DNA from 4 places in the Leptolyngbya sp. AN10 genome. Region 4 is predicted to be linked to each of the others. Evidence: predicted binding sites of a transcription regulator. Region 4 holds the regulator's gene; each other region holds the start of a gene.
What was found. Region 4 encodes NtcA, which controls nitrogen genes in cyanobacteria. Its sites were predicted from a motif close to TTTGTANNNNNNNNTACAAA; they were not measured.
Positions count from the first base shown of each region.

Region 1: the regulator NtcA is predicted to act here: its motif matches at 2,664-2,683, upstream of ACQ4M5_RS18600 (DUF6761 family protein).
Region 2: the regulator NtcA is predicted to act here: its motif matches at 1,733-1,752, upstream of pirA (arginine synthesis PII-interacting regulator PirA).
Region 3: the regulator NtcA is predicted to act here: its motif matches at 2,787-2,806, upstream of ACQ4M5_RS21510 (DUF3155 domain-containing protein).

Region 1 is NZ_JBNXVP010000012.1:160,798-165,277, reverse strand. Features, by position in the region: gene ACQ4M5_RS18615 (caspase family protein) at 36-1,571, shown strand; gene ACQ4M5_RS18610 (BolA family protein) at 1,638-1,883, shown strand; gene grxD (Grx4 family monothiol glutaredoxin) at 1,907-2,227, shown strand; gene ACQ4M5_RS18600 (DUF6761 family protein) at 2,267-2,509, opposite strand; gene ACQ4M5_RS18595 (response regulator transcription factor) at 2,741-3,517, shown strand; gene ACQ4M5_RS18590 (hypothetical protein) at 3,580-4,032, opposite strand; gene ACQ4M5_RS18585 (hypothetical protein) at 4,254-4,442, shown strand.
Region 2 is NZ_JBNXVP010000005.1:164,029-168,508, reverse strand. Features, by position in the region: gene ACQ4M5_RS09130 (glycoside hydrolase family 76 protein) at 22-1,389, opposite strand; gene pirA (arginine synthesis PII-interacting regulator PirA) at 1,821-1,973, shown strand; gene ACQ4M5_RS09120 (hypothetical protein) at 2,055-2,219, opposite strand; gene moaC (cyclic pyranopterin monophosphate synthase MoaC) at 2,345-2,851, opposite strand; tRNA gene ACQ4M5_RS09110 (tRNA-Arg) at 2,890-2,963, shown strand; gene ACQ4M5_RS09105 (hypothetical protein) at 3,063-3,713, opposite strand; gene ACQ4M5_RS09100 (YbjQ family protein) at 3,886-4,212, opposite strand; gene ACQ4M5_RS09095 (tetratricopeptide repeat protein) at 4,301-4,480, shown strand, end outside.
Region 3 is NZ_JBNXVP010000015.1:170,880-175,359, reverse strand. Features, by position in the region: gene ACQ4M5_RS21520 (S-layer homology domain-containing protein) at 45-1,283, shown strand; gene ACQ4M5_RS21515 (GAF domain-containing sensor histidine kinase) at 1,304-2,548, opposite strand; gene ACQ4M5_RS21510 (DUF3155 domain-containing protein) at 2,841-3,155, shown strand; gene ACQ4M5_RS21505 (cofactor assembly of complex C subunit B) at 3,333-3,854, opposite strand; gene ACQ4M5_RS21500 (PadR family transcriptional regulator) at 3,915-4,307, opposite strand.
Region 4 is NZ_JBNXVP010000028.1:16,725-21,204, reverse strand. Features, by position in the region: gene ACQ4M5_RS29375 (sensor histidine kinase) at 1-822, opposite strand, end outside; gene ACQ4M5_RS29380 (response regulator transcription factor) at 1-14, shown strand, start outside; gene ACQ4M5_RS29370 (PHP domain-containing protein) at 1,196-1,891, shown strand; gene ACQ4M5_RS29365 (YdeI/OmpD-associated family protein) at 1,877-2,479, opposite strand; gene ntcA (global nitrogen regulator NtcA) at 2,842-3,480, shown strand; gene ACQ4M5_RS29355 (DUF3084 domain-containing protein) at 3,598-4,480, shown strand, end outside.

The sequences.
Region 1 (4,480 bases), on a different contig from region 4:
TTGCGCGAATCTTTCTAAACAGTTGAGGTATCGGGATGAGCAATTATTGGGCGATCGCAGTCGGAATCAATCACTACCAGTTCCTTCAACCTCTTCATTTTGCCCAACCGGATGCCCAATCTCTCTGTGAAAGTCTGGTGAGTGATGCTGGATTTTTACCTGATCATTGCTTACTACTCACCGATACTTCTCCGGATTTACTCGGACATTCCACTGATCCAAATCACGAGAATTTGCAGTATTGGATAAAAGTTATCAAGGAAAAGATTCAGCCCGAAGATGGCTTATGGTGCTACTTCAGCGGCTATGGAATTTGTGTCGATGGTGAAGATTTTCTATTACCAATCGATGCTGATCCCAATCGCGTTAAAGAAACCGGATTCTCGGTTCGTACTCTCTTTCAAACTTTACGATCGCTTCCAACTCAAAAGATTTTTGTCCTGCTCGATTTCAATCGTTCTTCGTCGGTTTCCAATGAGAAAATTGGGTCTCAAACGGCTGCATTATCACGGGAGTATGGCATCCCTACGATGCTTTCTTGCCGTCCAGAACAGTTTTCTCATGAAGCGCCCGCTTACAATCACGGACTCTTTACTCAGGCGTTGTTGGAGGGATTGCGATCGCATCAATGTTCAACGCTGTCTGCTCTCGAAGATTTTCTCAAACTGCGCTTACCAGAACTATGTGATCACAGCGATCGACCGCTACAAGATCCGGTTCTCGTCGTTTCTGATCCCGACCAGCTTTATCAAGTGGTCATGCCTGTGAATTGGGCGGAAACCGATTCTTGGGTGGCAGCAAACTCGAATCCGTTCGCGATCGAAGATGACTTGTATCTCACAAGCGAGAGTGATTCTCCATTCGGTGATTTCATCAATCCGTCCACGATCATGGGCGCAACCGCAGAAGCATCTCAAGAAGAAATTCCCGATCAATTCCGACTTGACCCAGTAGAAATCCATGATCCAGAGCCGATACCAGATCTAACGATTTCTGACCCGGCTCCTGATTTAACAGTTTCTCAGCCAGTTCCCGATCTCACTCTGTCTGATCCGATTCCTGATCCCGCTCCGATTTCTTCTCCGATTCCTCCAGAATCCGACGGTCAGGATCAGATGTTTTGGGAACGGCTTCTATTTGGCGGCAGTGCGATTCTATTGGTCTTACTGCTCGGTGTTTTGTTCCGAAATTGGTCAGCGTTTATGGGCGGACAGCAACAAACTGCGAAGACTCAGATTGCTCCAACAGCAGTGGCATCTCCGAGTCCGACTACCGAATCTTCGACTCAAATTCTGAATGAAGCCCGATCGCTGATCAAGCCCACTCTTGCCTCCGATGCGAGTAGAGCGATCGTCCGCGCCCGTGAAATTCCGCCGAGCGATCCGCTTTATGCTCAGGCACAACAAGACATCGATCGCTGGAGTCGGAATATTCTTGACATTGCCCGCCAAAGAGCCGCACAGAAGCAGTTTCAGCAAGCGATCGCTGCCGCCCAACTCGTGCCCAAAGATCGCCCTGAAGTGTATGCCGAAGCACAAAAAGCAATTCAGCAATGGCGACGATCGCGATAAAAATTCTCTGGCATCTCCCGCTAGACTAGAGAAGAAACAGTCGCGAATCAATCACGAGGAGAAAGAATGATTAGCCCGGATCAAGTTGAGGCAATGATCAAAACAGGATTACCGGATGCTCAAGTTGCGGTCAATAGTCCCGATGGTGAGCATTTTGAAGTCACGGTCATCTCTTCTGAGTTTGCTGGAAAACGGCGCGTTCAACAGCATCAACTCGTCTATGGTGCGGTGAAACAGGCGCTTTCCACCGAGGCAATTCACGCGCTTTCCCTCAACACCTTCACGCCCGAAGAATGGGCGACCAAAAACTAACGTTTACCCCCTCTTAAATCCCTATGTCAGACGCTCAACAACAAATCAAAAACCTGGTTGACACCAACAAAATCATGGTTTTCATGAAGGGCACTAAACTCATGCCCATGTGTGGATTCTCTAACAATGTCGTGCAAATTCTCAACACGCTCGGAGTCCCTTACGAAACCGTAGACGTGCTAGAAAACCCCGAAGTCCGTCAGGGCATCAAAGAATTCTCGAACTGGCCCACGATTCCCCAGGTGTACATCAATGGGGAATTTATTGGCGGTTCGGACATCATGATCGAGATGTACCAGAAAGGCGAACTGCAACAACTCGTAGAAGTCGCACTCGCCTCCTAATTCCAATAAAGAAGGGGCACACACGCGCCCCTTTCTTCTCTATCGGTAATCGGGTTCTGGCATCACGGCATCGAAATTCGACGGATCATAGATGTAGCGAGTTATTTCCTCCTCAAGACGGTTGATTTGGTAGGGTTCCAACACACTCGCGTGTCTGAGGGCAGACAAGTAACCGTCTAAATAGAGCCGCAGATCATCAAAGCGATAGCCACGGTTCCAGAGTTCGACTAGGTTGTCGGAGAGGCGTTGGTAGTAGCGGATCGTCAAAGAATCTTGAAGCATAATGCGATCGACGAGAAGAATAGATGCCGTTTGACATCTGACTCACTTTGGTATTACCTAAGCTTAACATTTCGGCTCACTGTCTCTCGCTTTGTATCGAAAATCTACAGATTGGAATATTCGGAAACGGATCGTAGTACAACCTGAGTCTAGCTGAGTAGCACCCGTTACAAATTGCATCGATAAAGCTCTGATACCCTTATCTCAAGCATTTTGAGGAAATCAGCCCCCGTGGGAGCCATTCACATACAAATCGTTGAAGGAAATCCGCACCTGCGATCGCTGCTCGGATGGCATCTCCAGCAGGCGGGCTACCAAGTGCACCAATCCGCTGATCTGCATCAGGCGCGGGAAGTGTTTTTGCTGCGTCAGCCCAATCTCGTCATTCTCGATGCCGAAATGCCGTCAGGGGGCGGTCTGGAGTTCTGTCGCTGGTTACAACAGCAGCAGTGCTTGATTCTAATGTTGTCGGCACGAACGGCAGAGTCGGATATTGTCGAAGGATTGCGATCGGGTGCGGATGATTATTTAACCAAACCGTTCGGAATGCAGGAATTTCTTGCACGAGTGGAAGCTCTGATGCGTCGGCAACGGATCGCGGCTCCTCCGATCAATCTGGATTTTGGCGATCTGAAGATTGATCTCGTGCATCGTCGCGTGAGATTCAAAGGGGAATTGATCGAGTTAACGCCGCAAGAATTTAGTCTGCTCTATGTGTTGGCGCAGGCGGGGGGATCGGCGTTGAGTCGATCGGAGTTACTTGAACGCGCTTGGCCCGATGAAATTGACAATCCTCGGACGGTCGATACTCATGTGCTGTCGCTGCGGAAAAAGGTTGAGATCGATCCACGTCAGCCGAATTTGATTCAGACCGTTCGCAATGTCGGTTATCGGCTGAATCTAGAGATTTTGAATGCTGCGCTGCCTGCTCCGAATGGTCATGTGAATCGGAGAGCCGCAACCGCTCCGGTGTCTCGGATGGCTTCGGCTCCCCGTCCTCGAATGTAGTAGACCTCCGAATGCCTGGGCGAATTCTATTCGGAGGGCACTCATACAAGAATGCGATCGCATTACCAATTTTCAGAATCATCAGCGTGGAACACGCCCCAAGTTACGGCTTCTTTATCCGGGCAGGTTTCCACACCTTCTGCCATTCCATACGGGTGCATTCCACAGACTAATAAACTATCCCCGTAGTATTGCCCGTGAAAATGGCGGCAACCGACACAAGCTGGATGCTGTTTTAACATCGGTTCAACGGTTTGGGTCACAGGCTGGGTGAACTCTTCGATCGCGCCACCAATTCCAAAATAAGCTTCGAGAATCGGACTGACTAACACGGTAATCGATTGCTCAATTTCATCCACAAATGTTGTGTTGAGTTGCATCGAAACTTCTTCGGAAAACTCAACAAAATCATTCATGGCATCGGTCATATCCTGCGCCACGTCGAGCAAGAATCCTTCAATTTGATCCGCGATCGTGTCAAACATTTCAAACCAATCCTTTTGCCAATCGTTCATAACAGGTATTGCCGGGGAAATTCAGCAGGTTTAGATGACTGAGACGATCGCTCAAATCGACTCATAGGCGTGATCATAACTTGAATGTTCGTGACATAACTGTGAAGGAATCTTACGCTTTTCGTCTGTGAATAAATTAAAGTGCTGCTTTCGTTAGAGGTCGATCGAACAGTTGCGTTGCTAACGTAAAAACAGCTTTCAAGTTTTGCAGGAGACCGAATATGAATCGCGCAGTTGTGTCGCTTTTAGTGATGACGTTGCTGCTAACGTTTGTGCTTTCCCCCTTTTCCGCATTAGCGATGTTGATGCTGTTTCTGTTGGTAGGTGGAATTGCCGGAACGATTAACTCGATGGTGCATTTAGTTGTGCATCACAATCCGCCAGAGCGATCGGATTCTCAGAGAACTTAGATCGATCGGGATCAACGCGATTTAAAGTAGTAAGTGAG
Region 2 (4,480 bases), on a different contig from region 4:
ATGCAAAGTCTAATAATCCGATCACCGAATTATAAGCTGATCGAGATTCAACCAGTTTCGACTTCCTTTCGATTGATTAAAAATGATAGAAACTGTGTTGTTCCCCGCTTTTAACGCAACATTCGGGATCGTTGTCGTATTCCAAACCGTCCAGTTTCCAGTTCCAGGAAAAACGTGAGCATTCACGATCGCTCTTCCATTCACAAAGATAAACCGAGTCGCGTTTCCTGCCGCTGCTGCATAACGCATCACTAGATCAAATCGTCCTGCATTCGGCAAAGTGAAATTAAAATCGACCCATTGCCCATCTCGATTCCACCCTGCAATATACCCTGAGCCTTCGTAACCTGTATAAACCGCTTCTAACACTAAGCTATGAAGTGTAGAAGTTTCAGCTTGCAATACGATCGCAGTTCGACTCGCAACGATCGAAGCATTTAACGCATCCATCGCAGCACTTTGACGCGACGCATCCGCAGTATCGAACTTCTGTCCCCAACACAATCCAAATTGATTTTTGGGATTGCGACATTCCTCCCAAATCGAATCGGCATTGCGAAGAATGAAATCTCGATAGGCTAACTTGTTCACGATACGATACAAGTCCGACAAGTTTCGCATAAAGATCCCTTTGAATTGCGGTCCATCCAATCCACAATTCGGCTCACAAGGTTCACGTAATATGCCATTCGGTGCGAGAAATTTTGTTGCTGCATCCGCGATCGATTGTGCAACCGTCAACAACGATCGGTCATTCGTACACTTCGACAAATCAATCAGCGCTCCCAAAATCACACCTTGATTGTAAGTCCAAGTCGGTTGACCGTTATTCTTGCATTGATCATTCAAACCATCATTGATCAAATTATTTTGATTGATCATTCCCGTTCGACGAAACCAATTCCAGGTTCGATTTGCCCAATCAAGATAACGCTGATCCCTAGTTCTGAGAAACAATCGAGCCGCGATCGCTAAAAACAACTCATTCGAGATCGCATTCTTATACTTATGTTCTTTGTTCCACCAAATCCCGCCACCACACTTGTTATCCCAACCTTTGGTCATGTCGTTAAAGATAACCCTCGACATATCCAAATATCGCGCTTCACCAGTGAGATCAAAGGCTTTGATCCAAGTCAGTGCCCACCAACCCTCATCATCGTAAAATTCATTTAAGAAGTTGTTACGTTTGTTCTTCTCAAATGTATTAAAAATATTAGTTCGATACGTTAAGGAATCAGTAAACGTGCAGTAATCGATCGTGGTTTCCAACACGTTCGCACTATTCCACCAACCTGTTGTATTCCACAGTCCCGTTGCAGTGTTGTAAAACGTTTGAAGCGTTGCCATTCCCGCATCCGCTCGTTCTCGATAAGTTGCAGCACACATTCTATTTCTTCCAATCACGCTACTGTGTGTTATAACGCAATCACTTAGATTTGCTCCTCACCTAAACAGAAGCAATTTAACGCCTCGTGTTGGAATTCGATTTTAAGTTACCTTAAATCTTCAATCTCAAATAAGCCATTTTCAAGTCTCTTGTTCATCACATTCGCCCGCCCCGGATTAGAAACCTACCGTGTACACACAAGTCGAATCATTCTTGATTCGTCGGTCATTGCCGAGATCCTTCGCCTCCTAAATCCCTCATCCTGGCGGACTTTGAAGGACGAACCCTTTTTAGAATTGGAGAACTCTTAACCCGAACTGACGTTAGAAAAAATGTGAATTTTTTGTAGCAACAGCTACCGTTTCAAGGGACTGATGCTAAAATTAAATCATGGTGATAAGAAAAACTGACCTCTAGGAAAAATTAAGTTATGAATAGAAATCGTCTCCACTCGGCAGAAGTTTCAAGACTGCATCGTGAGAACCTACAGCGGAATCTGCAACGTCGAATGGATGCAGCGAAAGCTCGTGGTGATCAGGCATTGCTTCGGATGCTTGAAGCAGAAGCAAACTACCTGAAATAATCTCTTCACTTTCTGAATCTCGAACTGAGCGCGACACCCGCCGCGCTTTTTTAATGGCTGAAATGGCTCACCTTGAATGGCTTATCGTGGCAGTCGAGTACCAAAATCGAGCGTAAACCAGACCGAATCCAACAGTAATAAATACTCTTCAGCCGATAAATTCCCAGAATGGCAGCAAGATTCCAGCGCTTGAGCGATCGAATTAAACAGCGCTTCTGAAAGTTCTAATTCACTAAATTGTTTCATGATCGAGGATACCAACTTGGAAATGCCGAGAAACTGAACAATTGGGGGCAGTGTCAAGCAGGGTTTCTCTGAGTATATAGATTTTCCCAGAAAAACTTTCCGTGTATCCTCGCTTTACCGAAAATTTACTGACCCGATTCCCGCGAATAATCTCCGGATTTGCCTCCTGTTTTATTCAGAAGATAGATCTGCTCGATCGTAATGGACTTCTCGATCGCTTTCGCCATGTCGTACAAGGTTAAAGCCGCGATCGAAGCTGCCGTCAGCGCTTCCATTTCCACACCCGTTTCCGCTTTAATTTTCACCGTTGCCTGAATTTCGTATCCAGGTAGCTCCGGTTTTGGCAAAATGTTCACCTCGACTTTCTGAATCGGCAAGGGATGACAGAGCGGAATCAGGTTCGAGGTTTGTTTCGCCGCCATGATTCCCGCAATTCGAGCCGTACCGAGAACATCGCCTTTCGGGGAATTGCCCGACTCGATCGCGTTCATCGTTTCCGGTTTCATTCGCACTTTTGCGATCGCGGTTGCCTGACGCGCGGTTGCCGATTTTGCCGAGACATCAACCATTTGCGCCTGTCCAGCGGCATCGAGATGGGAAAGCTCGATCGATTTTTCAGAATTTTGTGTCATTTGGGTCAGAACGTTGTATATTAAATAAGTGCTAACAAGGGCTTGTAGCTCAGTGGACTAGAGCACGTGGCTACGGACCACGGTGTCGGGGGTTCGAATCCCTCCTAGCCCGTTTAACATTTTAGGGGTGTCTTGGTGACATCCCTTTTGTTTTTTAAACCTGAAAAAGCCCCCCAGATTCTGAGGGGCGAAATGAATCAAACTTCAAACCTTACATTCCGCGATTCGGCTCAGCATAAGCCGTGGTTGCACGAGGCTTGCGAGTTCCAACTGCTGCACCTGCAAGAGACGCAGCCAAACCAAGCAACGAACCAATCACGAACGACCAGCCAGCGGTTGCAGTCGTACCTGCGATATTACGGGCATCTTGAGCCGAAATATTTGCATTCCCGCCCCCTTGCTGCACATCAGGCAAGCCTGTTTGAGGCAGAGCGCCCCCGGCAACGTTCGCTGCACTCGATACCGCCAAACCAAACGCACCCGAAACACCGCTTGCCAATAGGTAAGCACTCAGAGCCAAAGTGGTCGCCCAAAGAATTGCACCGTTGAGCAATGCCGTACTGCGATTCATCGGACCGCAAGCCCGCGCCATCACCCAGCTACCCAAAAACAGCGAAATCAACAAACTGAGCGTTGCCCAGATTCCGACTGCGCTTGCTACGCCGCCAGCATCCGATCGAGGTGCACCCGAATTCGCGATCGAGGTCGCTCCAATTGCTGCACCCAACGCGCTCAGAATCAACTGAGACACTAATGCAACGGTTAAACCTGCGATAATCGGACCCCAACGAACGCGATCGTGGTAATCACCTGCGACTGGAATGACTGCTGCTTCAGTGACCGGACGATTAGTATATGCCATTGTGAATTGTCTCCTCTAACAGGATAGTTATTTGCAAAGAAATTACTCTTGCCAACACTGTAGAGTTTTCATCGGAAGAATAACTCTACCGAGAGTGAGACGAGGTAGATCCATCGTTAGAGAGAAATATCCAGAGAAATATCGGGGATCACGATCGCGAACATCCGCACGATTAGCGAATTTTCACCGCTGTTCCGGTTGCAGTGATGAGCAAAAGAACGCCAGATTGATCTAAATTAATTGTCCCTGTATTGACTTCGATACCCACGATCGCATTGGCTCCCAGATTTTGCGCCCGTTTTTGCAATTCAGCCAGCGCATTCTGTTGTCCTTGTTCAAACACTCGCTCATAGCCCGCAGTTCGTCCGCCGATGATATCTCTGATTCCAGCAAAAAAATCTTTCAGCGCATTCGTCCCGTAAACCACTTCAGCAGTGACAATGCCAAGGTATGATTCGATCACTGCATTCTGGATCACATCGGTTGTCGTCATCAACATGGTTTTTCTACTCGATAACTCAGATTAAATAGATTCAAACTTCGATCGCTCATTCCTGATTATTCTGGGGTTTCTTGTAATTCTTAGTATGGTGAAAATGTTTCGTCTTCGTCGATCGCTCTTTTCTGTTGGACTGTTCCTTTGCCTCGGATTGATGCCGCAAATGGTCCGCGCTCAATCGAATGAGTTGGATAATTTGATCGAACAAGGGCGGGAGTATGTCGAGGCACGAAACTGGAATAGTGCATTACAAGCCTTTCAACGCGCT
Region 3 (4,480 bases), on a different contig from region 4:
TTAATTAACAGCAAAAAACTCTCTCGCTTGGGAAACAGCTACCTATGTACAGCACTGTAAAATCTGGTTTGGCTCTGACATTGGCACTCGGTACGATCGCAGGTGCAGCGGCTCCGATGGTAATGGTCGCCCCCGCTTCGGCACAATCGACTTTCTCCGATGTTGCCTCTAATAACTTCGCTGCTCCCTTCATTCAAGAACTCGCTTCTCGTAACATTATTGCTGGATTTCCTGATGGTACATTTCGCCCGAATGATCCGGTAACTCGCGCTCAATTTGCAGCAATTCTGCTCAAAGCATTTCCGAATGCGCCACGTGTAAATACTCCGATCAATTTCTCAGATGTTCCAAGCAATTATTGGGGATTTCAAGCCATTCAAAATGCTTACGCAACTGGATTCTTGGCTGGATTTCCTGGCGGAACATTTCGCCCGAATGACAACATTCCTCGCGCTCAAGCGTTAGTTTCCTTGTCGAATGGTTTGAGATACACCGCTTCTCAACCTGCGGATACCGTCCTTCAGGTTTACGCTGATGCTGCCAGCATTCCGAACTTTGCTCGGAACAGTATCGCTGCTGCAACCGAACGCCGCATCGTGGTCAACTTCCCGGATGTTCAACAGCTTAATCCGAATCAAGTTGCAACTCGTGCGGATGTTGCTGCGTTCGTTTATCAATCGCTGGTGAGTACTGGACAAGTCGCCGCAATTCAGTCGCCTTACATTGTCGGTCAGGCTCCAACTCAACCGCAAGCGATTAACATTCCGGCAGGAACCGCACTTCCGCTTCGGTACGATCGCGCTGATCGAATTCTCCTTGCTAAGAACGAACCCCAACCCACTCCGATCACGTTGACTGTTGCTCAGAATATCGTGACCTCGGATGGGACGGTTCTGATTCCTGCAGGTAGCCAAGTTGCGGGTCAATTGACGGTTTCGCAAGGTGCAGCACAATTCACGGCTTCTCAGTTGACTTTGGCAAATGGTCAGCAAGTCGCGATCGCTGCCACTTCTGAACCGATTACGACCACTGAAACCGTTCGTCGTGGTGCAAACACTGGCACGATCCTAAAGGATGCTGCGTTAGGTAGTGCGGCGGCTGCGGGTATTGCGGCAGTGACAGGCGATCGTAATATTCGAGCAGGTGAAGTCTTGATCGGAACGGGTGTCGGCGCACTGGCTGGATTGATCTTCGGTGGCAATCGAATTGACTTGATCTCGATTCGTCCAAACACCAATCTGAACGTTCAACTCACCAGCCCGTTGACCCTTCCACGTTCCTAATTTTCCACGAAGGGTGAAGTTTAGGCTTCATCCATCTGAAGTTCAACGACAAAACTTGTCCCCTGATTCGGGGGTTGGTCATCTTCACTGAGCCAACCCTCGTTTTTTAATGGGCTAAAGACCTGAATCGATCCGTGCATTTGTTCGATTAATCGACGTGCGATCGCTAAACCCAATCCCGTTCCTGGAATTTCTCCATCTGCCTGCACTCCCCGGTAATGTCGCTCAAATAATCGCTCTAAATCTTCAGACGGAATTCCATATCCGGTATCGCTCACCCAAACATTAACGCGATCGCGAATCTCATTCGCTCGGATATGCACCTCTCCACCTGATGGCGTGTATTTGAGTGCATTATCAATCAGATTACTCAATACCTCTCTTAATGCTCCAGGATTGGCGGAAACAGGCGGAAGAAAATTCGGAATTTCTGTCTGAATTAAAAGCCCTTTTTCTTGCGCGATCGCTTCAGCCGTTTCAATCAGCGGCAACAGAATTTCATTCACCGAACAGGGTGTCAATTCGATGTTTGAAGTCGTGAGAACTCCTGCGGGTAAGAGTGGGATCGGACGACCGACGAGAGAAGCATCCTCCGCTAGAACATCCACAGAATCTAGATCGATCGCTGCATCGAACTGCTGTAGAAGTTCTTGTAATCGATCGCTTTCTCTCAGAATACTTCCAGCGATTTCTCGATTCGGGTCGCCTGCCTGTAATTTTTTAACTAATAATTTTCCAAACGTTCGTAACGCCGTTAACGGGCTTTTTAACTGGTGCAACAAATTATCTAAGACATCATGCTGTTGAGACTGCCTCGATCGATGTTGCCGTTGAGATTGATCGAGCCATTGAGCGCGTTGATCCATCACACACGCCAGTGATAACGTATTCGCGATTCGTTCCACCTGCGATCGCTCCCAACTCGTCCAAGGTCGATCGTCTCGCTCAGTCACGAGCAAGCCAAACACCAATTCTTCGTGAATCAGCGGCAAAACTAACTGCCTCGGCTGTGTGATCCCGGCTTCGGGGATCGAGTCAATTTCGGGAAGGGATTCGACAGCCGCAGGAAGCGCCAAACGATTCGATCGCTCTAAAGCCACAGCAGTATCCGGATACGCTGCGATCGGCATTAAACGGGCTTGAGAACTCTCAACTAATTCTTCCGTAAGATAGATTACGCTGAGTGATGCCCCCATCGCTTGAGTCAATAACGCAATTTGCGATCGACATAACTCAATGAATTCGGAACTTGTAGGCATCAGCATCTGTTTTCTGGCAGATTTTGTGAAAAAAAGAGTTGACGATAAGTAATTTTTCTTATTAATTTAATAGATAGCTCTGATCCCCAACACTTAAGCATCGACTTTCCTTAATCTTTGTGAGTGTAAACACTCCCGTTCTAGGTTACATAGCAAGAATCTAGAAAAATAAAATTAAGAAATTGTATAGATGCGTTAAGAGAAGTTGAAGTCTGGGGCTGGAACTGATATATTTTCGACGGGTTTTGTAACGAACATTACAACTTTCGGCAGTTTGGAACCTAAGGAGGTAAAGGGTTTGGCAAGGAGACGTAAACGGAAAAGTCGGAGACGGCAAGAGGGAAGACGGATCTTAGAAAGCGTTCCTCAGTTTAGCATTGAGTGTGGCGAAGATAAGCCCGTGACTGCCGCTCGCAAGTTCATCCACGCTGAAGGCATCGCGCCGCCCGCGCTGTTACTGGTTAAGAGAAACGAGCATACCACGGATCGTTACTTCTGGGCTGAAAAAGGACTGTTCGGCGCTCAATACGTCGAAGAAAACCACTTCTTATTCCCCAGTCTGAGAACCTCTGAAGATGAAGTCGATGTTGCTGTTCCATCCCGGAGCCGCTAACCATCATTTCTAGAAACGGCTCATTTTATCGATCGCTGGCTCTGAATGCGAGTGCAACTGTAGCCGTGTTTGGTTACGGGTTCAATTGAGTTAGGCGATATCATTCCCAGCATTCACCTATGTTAAAAGCTCCCCTCAACGCATCGAAGGGAGCTTTTACGTTTGGTGGAATAGTTTCTATTCCGCCTTCAATTCCAAAGTCCGCTGCAACTCCGCCAACTCATCTCGATGCGCCTTCACGGTAATGACACTTTGAGACGCATCCGAACCTGGCTCCACCTTCAGCGACACTTGCTCAACGCGACCTGCCCCTTTCCAGTAGAAAACTCCTGCCAACGGGGATAAGAACACCAACCCAAACCAAAAATTTGACCAATCGGGCAGCACCATCGAGAGGACGAGCACAAGGCACAACACACCGATCGAGGCAAGAAACGACAGAAACACTGCCAGAAAAACGCTCGGACGAACATCGCCCTCAAACGTGACCTGGTTAAGATTCGCGTCGATCGCTGCCACTCGATACGATCGCTGCCCGAAATAAGCACGTAACTGAGACAGCAAAGAATCTTCGGACTGGTCAGATAGCAAGCGCACTTCCTGAGTTCGATCTTTGACTGAGGCGCGAATGAAGAAAAACAGCCCAATCATCAATAGAACCGTCAGAAGAAACGTCGAGGCAATTACAGGCTGAGTCATGGCGCAACAAAGAACGAAAAATCTCAATTACACCACTTTAAACAACAACGGGGTCATTGTTTATTTCTCGGCACCGCTGACCTGGGGAATTCCCGAATTTTCTTTGGCAGTTTCACGCTTCACAGCATACTCGTGCCAAAGACGGGCGAGATCTTGCGCTTGCGGCATGGCTTCAGATTTAATCTGATACATGCGACGAGGGCGACCCCGACCCTCTACTTTCTTCCAGTAGCCTGTGACCATTTCTTCATCTTCGAGAAACTTCAGGGCACTGTAAAGAACAGTATCGGATAGACGATAGAGCGGATATTCGGTTTCAAGTAGCTGAATTAACTCGGTTCCGTAAGAGTCTCCCCGTAAGAGAACGGCGAGAACGTAACAGACCGCCAATTCCTTGTTGAGATAGAAGGGTGGCGGATCTTTGAAAAATTGATAAATGTCCTCAAATTTCATCTGTCTGATTCCAGGCGTGTGAAATAACTTGCTTGAGAAAGCGATGCAATATCGACAACTCAGCATTGGCTTATTTAGATTAACAGTCACATCTCGGAGGTTGCCGTCCCTCTAAGGGATTAATCCTCCCGCGTGAAATATTAAACTAACTCGAATGGCTTACGCGATTAAAC
Region 4 (4,480 bases):
AAACTGGATCGTAATCGCAGTTCTGGAAGTTCGATCGACGCTCAAAGTTGCGTCCAATTGCTGCACAAGGGAATTGATAATCTGAAATCCCAAAGTTTGCGGCGTGTTCAGGTCAAAATTCGCAGGAAGCCGATTTCCGGTGTCACTTACCGTCAGTGTGACCTGCGAATTTTCAACCCGCAACAAGACCGCGATTTCGCCCTCTCGATTCACCAGTCCATGCCGCAACGCATTCGAGATCAACTCATTCAGAATCAATCCCACTGGAACCACTCGATTCGCAGATAGTTCAATCTCGCCACTGATTGCCGTTCTGAGCGTGATTTGATTAGGTTCGATCGCATAAGTTTGCACCAGCATCGGAACCAAACTCTGCACATACTCACCTAAGCGAATCGAATTCTGATTGCCTAACTGCGACAATCGATCGTGAACCAGTGCGATCGAACTAATTCGACTCTGATTGCTGCGTAACAGGGCTTGAACGTCTGTATCCTGCACCCTCATCACCTGCAAATCGAGCAAACTCGTCACCACCTGCAAATTATTTTTAATCCGGTGATGAATCTCACGCAGAAGAATCTCTTTTTCGCGCACCGAGGCTCGTAACTGCTCGATCGTCGAACTTGATTCCGCCTGCTGAATCACGGTTCGTGCCGTCTGCAAAACCTCGATCGCGGACTGTAACTCTTGCTGAATCTCAACTTGGACTGGGGAACTCACGGTAGACTGAGCCAAAAGGCGATCGCGAATTGAAGCCAGACGCTGCCGAATTGCTTCTACCTGTTGGGCGAACCCGCCATTATTCGTACTAGAAATCATGTTTTCAGGAACTCAACCAAAATCAGCCGATATGCCGCTGCGAGGACGATTGAGAGGGGCGACATCAATTCGTCCCGCAGAGTGCTCCAAGGAATGCACTGCATAAAATTGCAACTCACAACAGGAACACGACTACGGGCGGGAACTCACTTGAATCAATGCAACTAAAATGCAACTAGGGGGGATTGGCTATATACCCTATCATCGAATGCGGTGCCGCACAAATCGCAGATGTGCCACTTTTGCTCATGTGACTAATGAATGACATCAGGTATACTCAATACCCTGAGTGTTTAATACTGAAACGATTTTTTAAGCAGTGCATTACATTAGATGTAGTCCCGTGACATGGCAGTGACGTTTGAGGCGATTTATGACTGCTCATCTTGCTTCGAGTTCGACAATGACCCCCCAAGCCGCGCAGGATGCGGTAGCGCTACGACAGGTTTTTGCATCGCTGACGGCTAAAAGTTGCCCGCTCACCTACAATTTCCACATGCACACGACGCATTCGGATGGGCAGCTACACCCTGAAGCGTTAGCACAACAAGCGATCGATCTTTCGCTCAAAGGATTCGCGATTACGGATCACCATCAGATCAGCGGATACCAAATGGCACAGCGCTATATGGAGACGCAATCAGGGACAGAGTTGCCGCAGTTGTGGACGGGAACCGAGATTACGTCTCGCTTGCTCGAAACTGAGGTACATATTCTCGGATTTGCGTTTGATCCAAATCATGCGGCGATCGCGTCTTATCTCCAAGGTTCTGCGCCTCAAGGCGATCGCGCTCAAGCAGCACGAGTGATCAGTGCGATTCAGCAAGCAGGCGGGATTGCGGTGTTGGCACATCCAGCGCGATATCGTCGATCGGTGGATGAGTTGATTCCAGCAGCGGCAATGGTGGGAATTGATGGGGTGGAAGCGTTTTACGCCTACAACAATCCAAAGCCGTGGATGCCGAGTCCAAAAGAGACGGCACGGGTGACAGAGTTGCAGGCTACGTTTGGATTGCTCAGTTCTTGTGGAACCGATACGCATGGGATGAACTTGCTACAGCGGCTTTGAAGATGCCTGATCGAGCGGTGATCGCTTTTCAACCGCAGCCATCACCGTTTTTTCGATTCGATTCTGTCGAGTTTCAGAACGTTTGGCACTCTCGATCCAATAGAGAATTACTTTCTTGGTCGAGTTGCTGAACGTCTGAAAATTTTGTTGTGCGATCGCGTTCTTTTCCAATGCGTCAATCAAATCGGGCGGCATGATCAAAGCCTCGATCGCATCCAAAGAAGTCCAAGATCCGTCGAGTTTTGCCGCTTCAATTTTTCTGATCCCCGCCTCGGTCATTAATCCTTCGGCAATTAACTCCTCAATGTATTGCTTGTTGAGTTTCGACCAAACGCTTTTCGGTTTTCGGGGCGTAAAAATCTGCATATAGCGATCGTCATCCAACGATTTCGCTTTGCTATCAATCCACCCAAAACAGAGTGCTTCTTTCACCGCTTCACTGTATCGAATACTTGGCTTTCCGCTTTTTACTTTGTAGTAGATTAGCCAAATTCCGATCGCGGTTTCATAATTTTGTTTGAGCCAATTTCGCCAAGCGACTCTGTCGATCGCTTCGGTTTTGTCTAGCTGATCTTCAAACTTCGGCATCGCTAAATGGCTAAAAGGTGATTCTCTTTATTCAAATCATTAACATTTCCTTAACACTTCCCTCTGAATCCTGGTTGCTTTCACGCTATGATGTGTGGAAATTATTGAGAATCTTTAAAACAAGATCCCAATAGTACTGAAAAAAACCGGTCTAAACTTAGAAATTTTACAGAGATTTTCAGAATCAAAGCGAAAATGTAGCGCAGCGTACAAAAACCATTTGATGAGTCAGTTTTAGTGGTCTAAAGTCATCGATTGTTCACAAAGTGCACATCGCGTTACTGACTCGGTAAACTGCTCCAGTTTCACTCGATACGACAAGGAAAGAAATGGTAGTGACCAAGGATAGACCGCTCGCAACAATGTTTCGTCAGATCGGAGGAGGCGCGTATCCTCCCGTTATTGAGACGTTTGAACGCGGCAAAACAATCTTTTTTCCGGGTGATCCAGCCGAACGAGTCTATTTCCTGGTTAAAGGAGCCGTCAAGCTCTCACGAGTGTATGAAGCAGGGGAAGAAATCACCGTTGCGCTGTTAAGAGAAAATAGTGTATTCGGCGTGTTATCACTGATTACCGGACAACGCGCCGATCGCTTTTATCACGCAGTCGCATTTACGCCAGTCGAATTGCTTTCAGTGCCGATCGAACAAGTCGAAAAAGCACTCAAAGAAAATCCGGAACTCTCGATGTTGATGCTGAAAGGCTTATCGTCGCGGATTCTCCAAACCGAGATGATGATCGAAACCCTGGCGCATCGAGATATGGGATCGCGCTTGGTAAGTTTTCTATTGATTCTCTGTCGCGACTTCGGAGTGCCTTCGCAAGAGGGGATCATGATCGATCTGAAGCTGTCGCATCAAGCGATCGCAGAAGCGATTGGATCAACTCGCGTCACTGTGACTCGCTTACTCGGTGATTTGCGTCAGGACAAAATGATCTCGATTCACAAGAAAAAAATCACCGTTCACAATCCTGTAACGCTGAGTCAACAATTCACTTAATTCGCTTAGAATTCTTTCCTGAAAGACGCGCCCGAAGTTTAGAGCGAACAGGCATAATGAAAGGCGAGTCTGGAATTGTCTTAGACCGTCTGGGGCTAGGGTTGTCTTGGGAGTGATATGTCCGATGTCGGGCTGATTTTAATTTTGGTGGTGTTGGTGTTGGGAGGAGCGATCGCGACAATTGGCGATCGTTTGGGGACTCGCGTGGGAAAAGCCCGCCTGAGTCTGTTCAATCTCCGTCCTAAGCAAACCGCTGTCGTGGTGACAATTTTGACCGGAACGCTGATCTCAGCTTCAACGCTTGGCATATTGTTGCTGGCAAGTAAGACGTTTCGTGAAATGTTACTGAACTTCGGGCGGATTCAGACAGAACTGCGCGATCGAGGACGCGACCTTGAAAAAGTGTCCGCTGATTTGAAAGCGACCGATGCTCAGAAGGCGCAAGTCGAAAAGCAATTGGCAGAAGCGCGATCGGAACGTGCTCAAGTCGAAGAGCAATTAAAACGAATTAACGCGAATTTGCAAACCTCGATCAATCGACAACGAGAAACGAATGCTCAACTCCGAACGACAGAAGCGCAGCGAGATGCGACTCGCCAACAATTGGTTGCGGTGTCTGAACAAGCGTTAACGTTACGAACAGGGATCGAGCAACTGCAAGCCGAGCAGCAAAAATTAATCGAGCAGCGTGATCAGGTGAAGGCTCAAATTGCGGAGCGAGATGAAGAAATTGCCGAACGCACGAGCGTGATCGAACAGCGCGATCGAGAAATTAGCGAACGCGATCGGGTCATTGCTCAACGCGGTACAGAGTTGGAAAAATTAGAATCTCAGCTTAAAGAACTAGCCTCTCAACAAGCAGCACTAACTGAAACACTCGGACGATTTGAACGAGATGTTAAGCTGATTCGGAGCGGCGATCTCGCGCTTTATCGAACTCAAGTCTTGTCTTCGGGTGTTGTGCGAGTCGTGGAACCGAGAGGTGCAAGAGTCGCAGTTG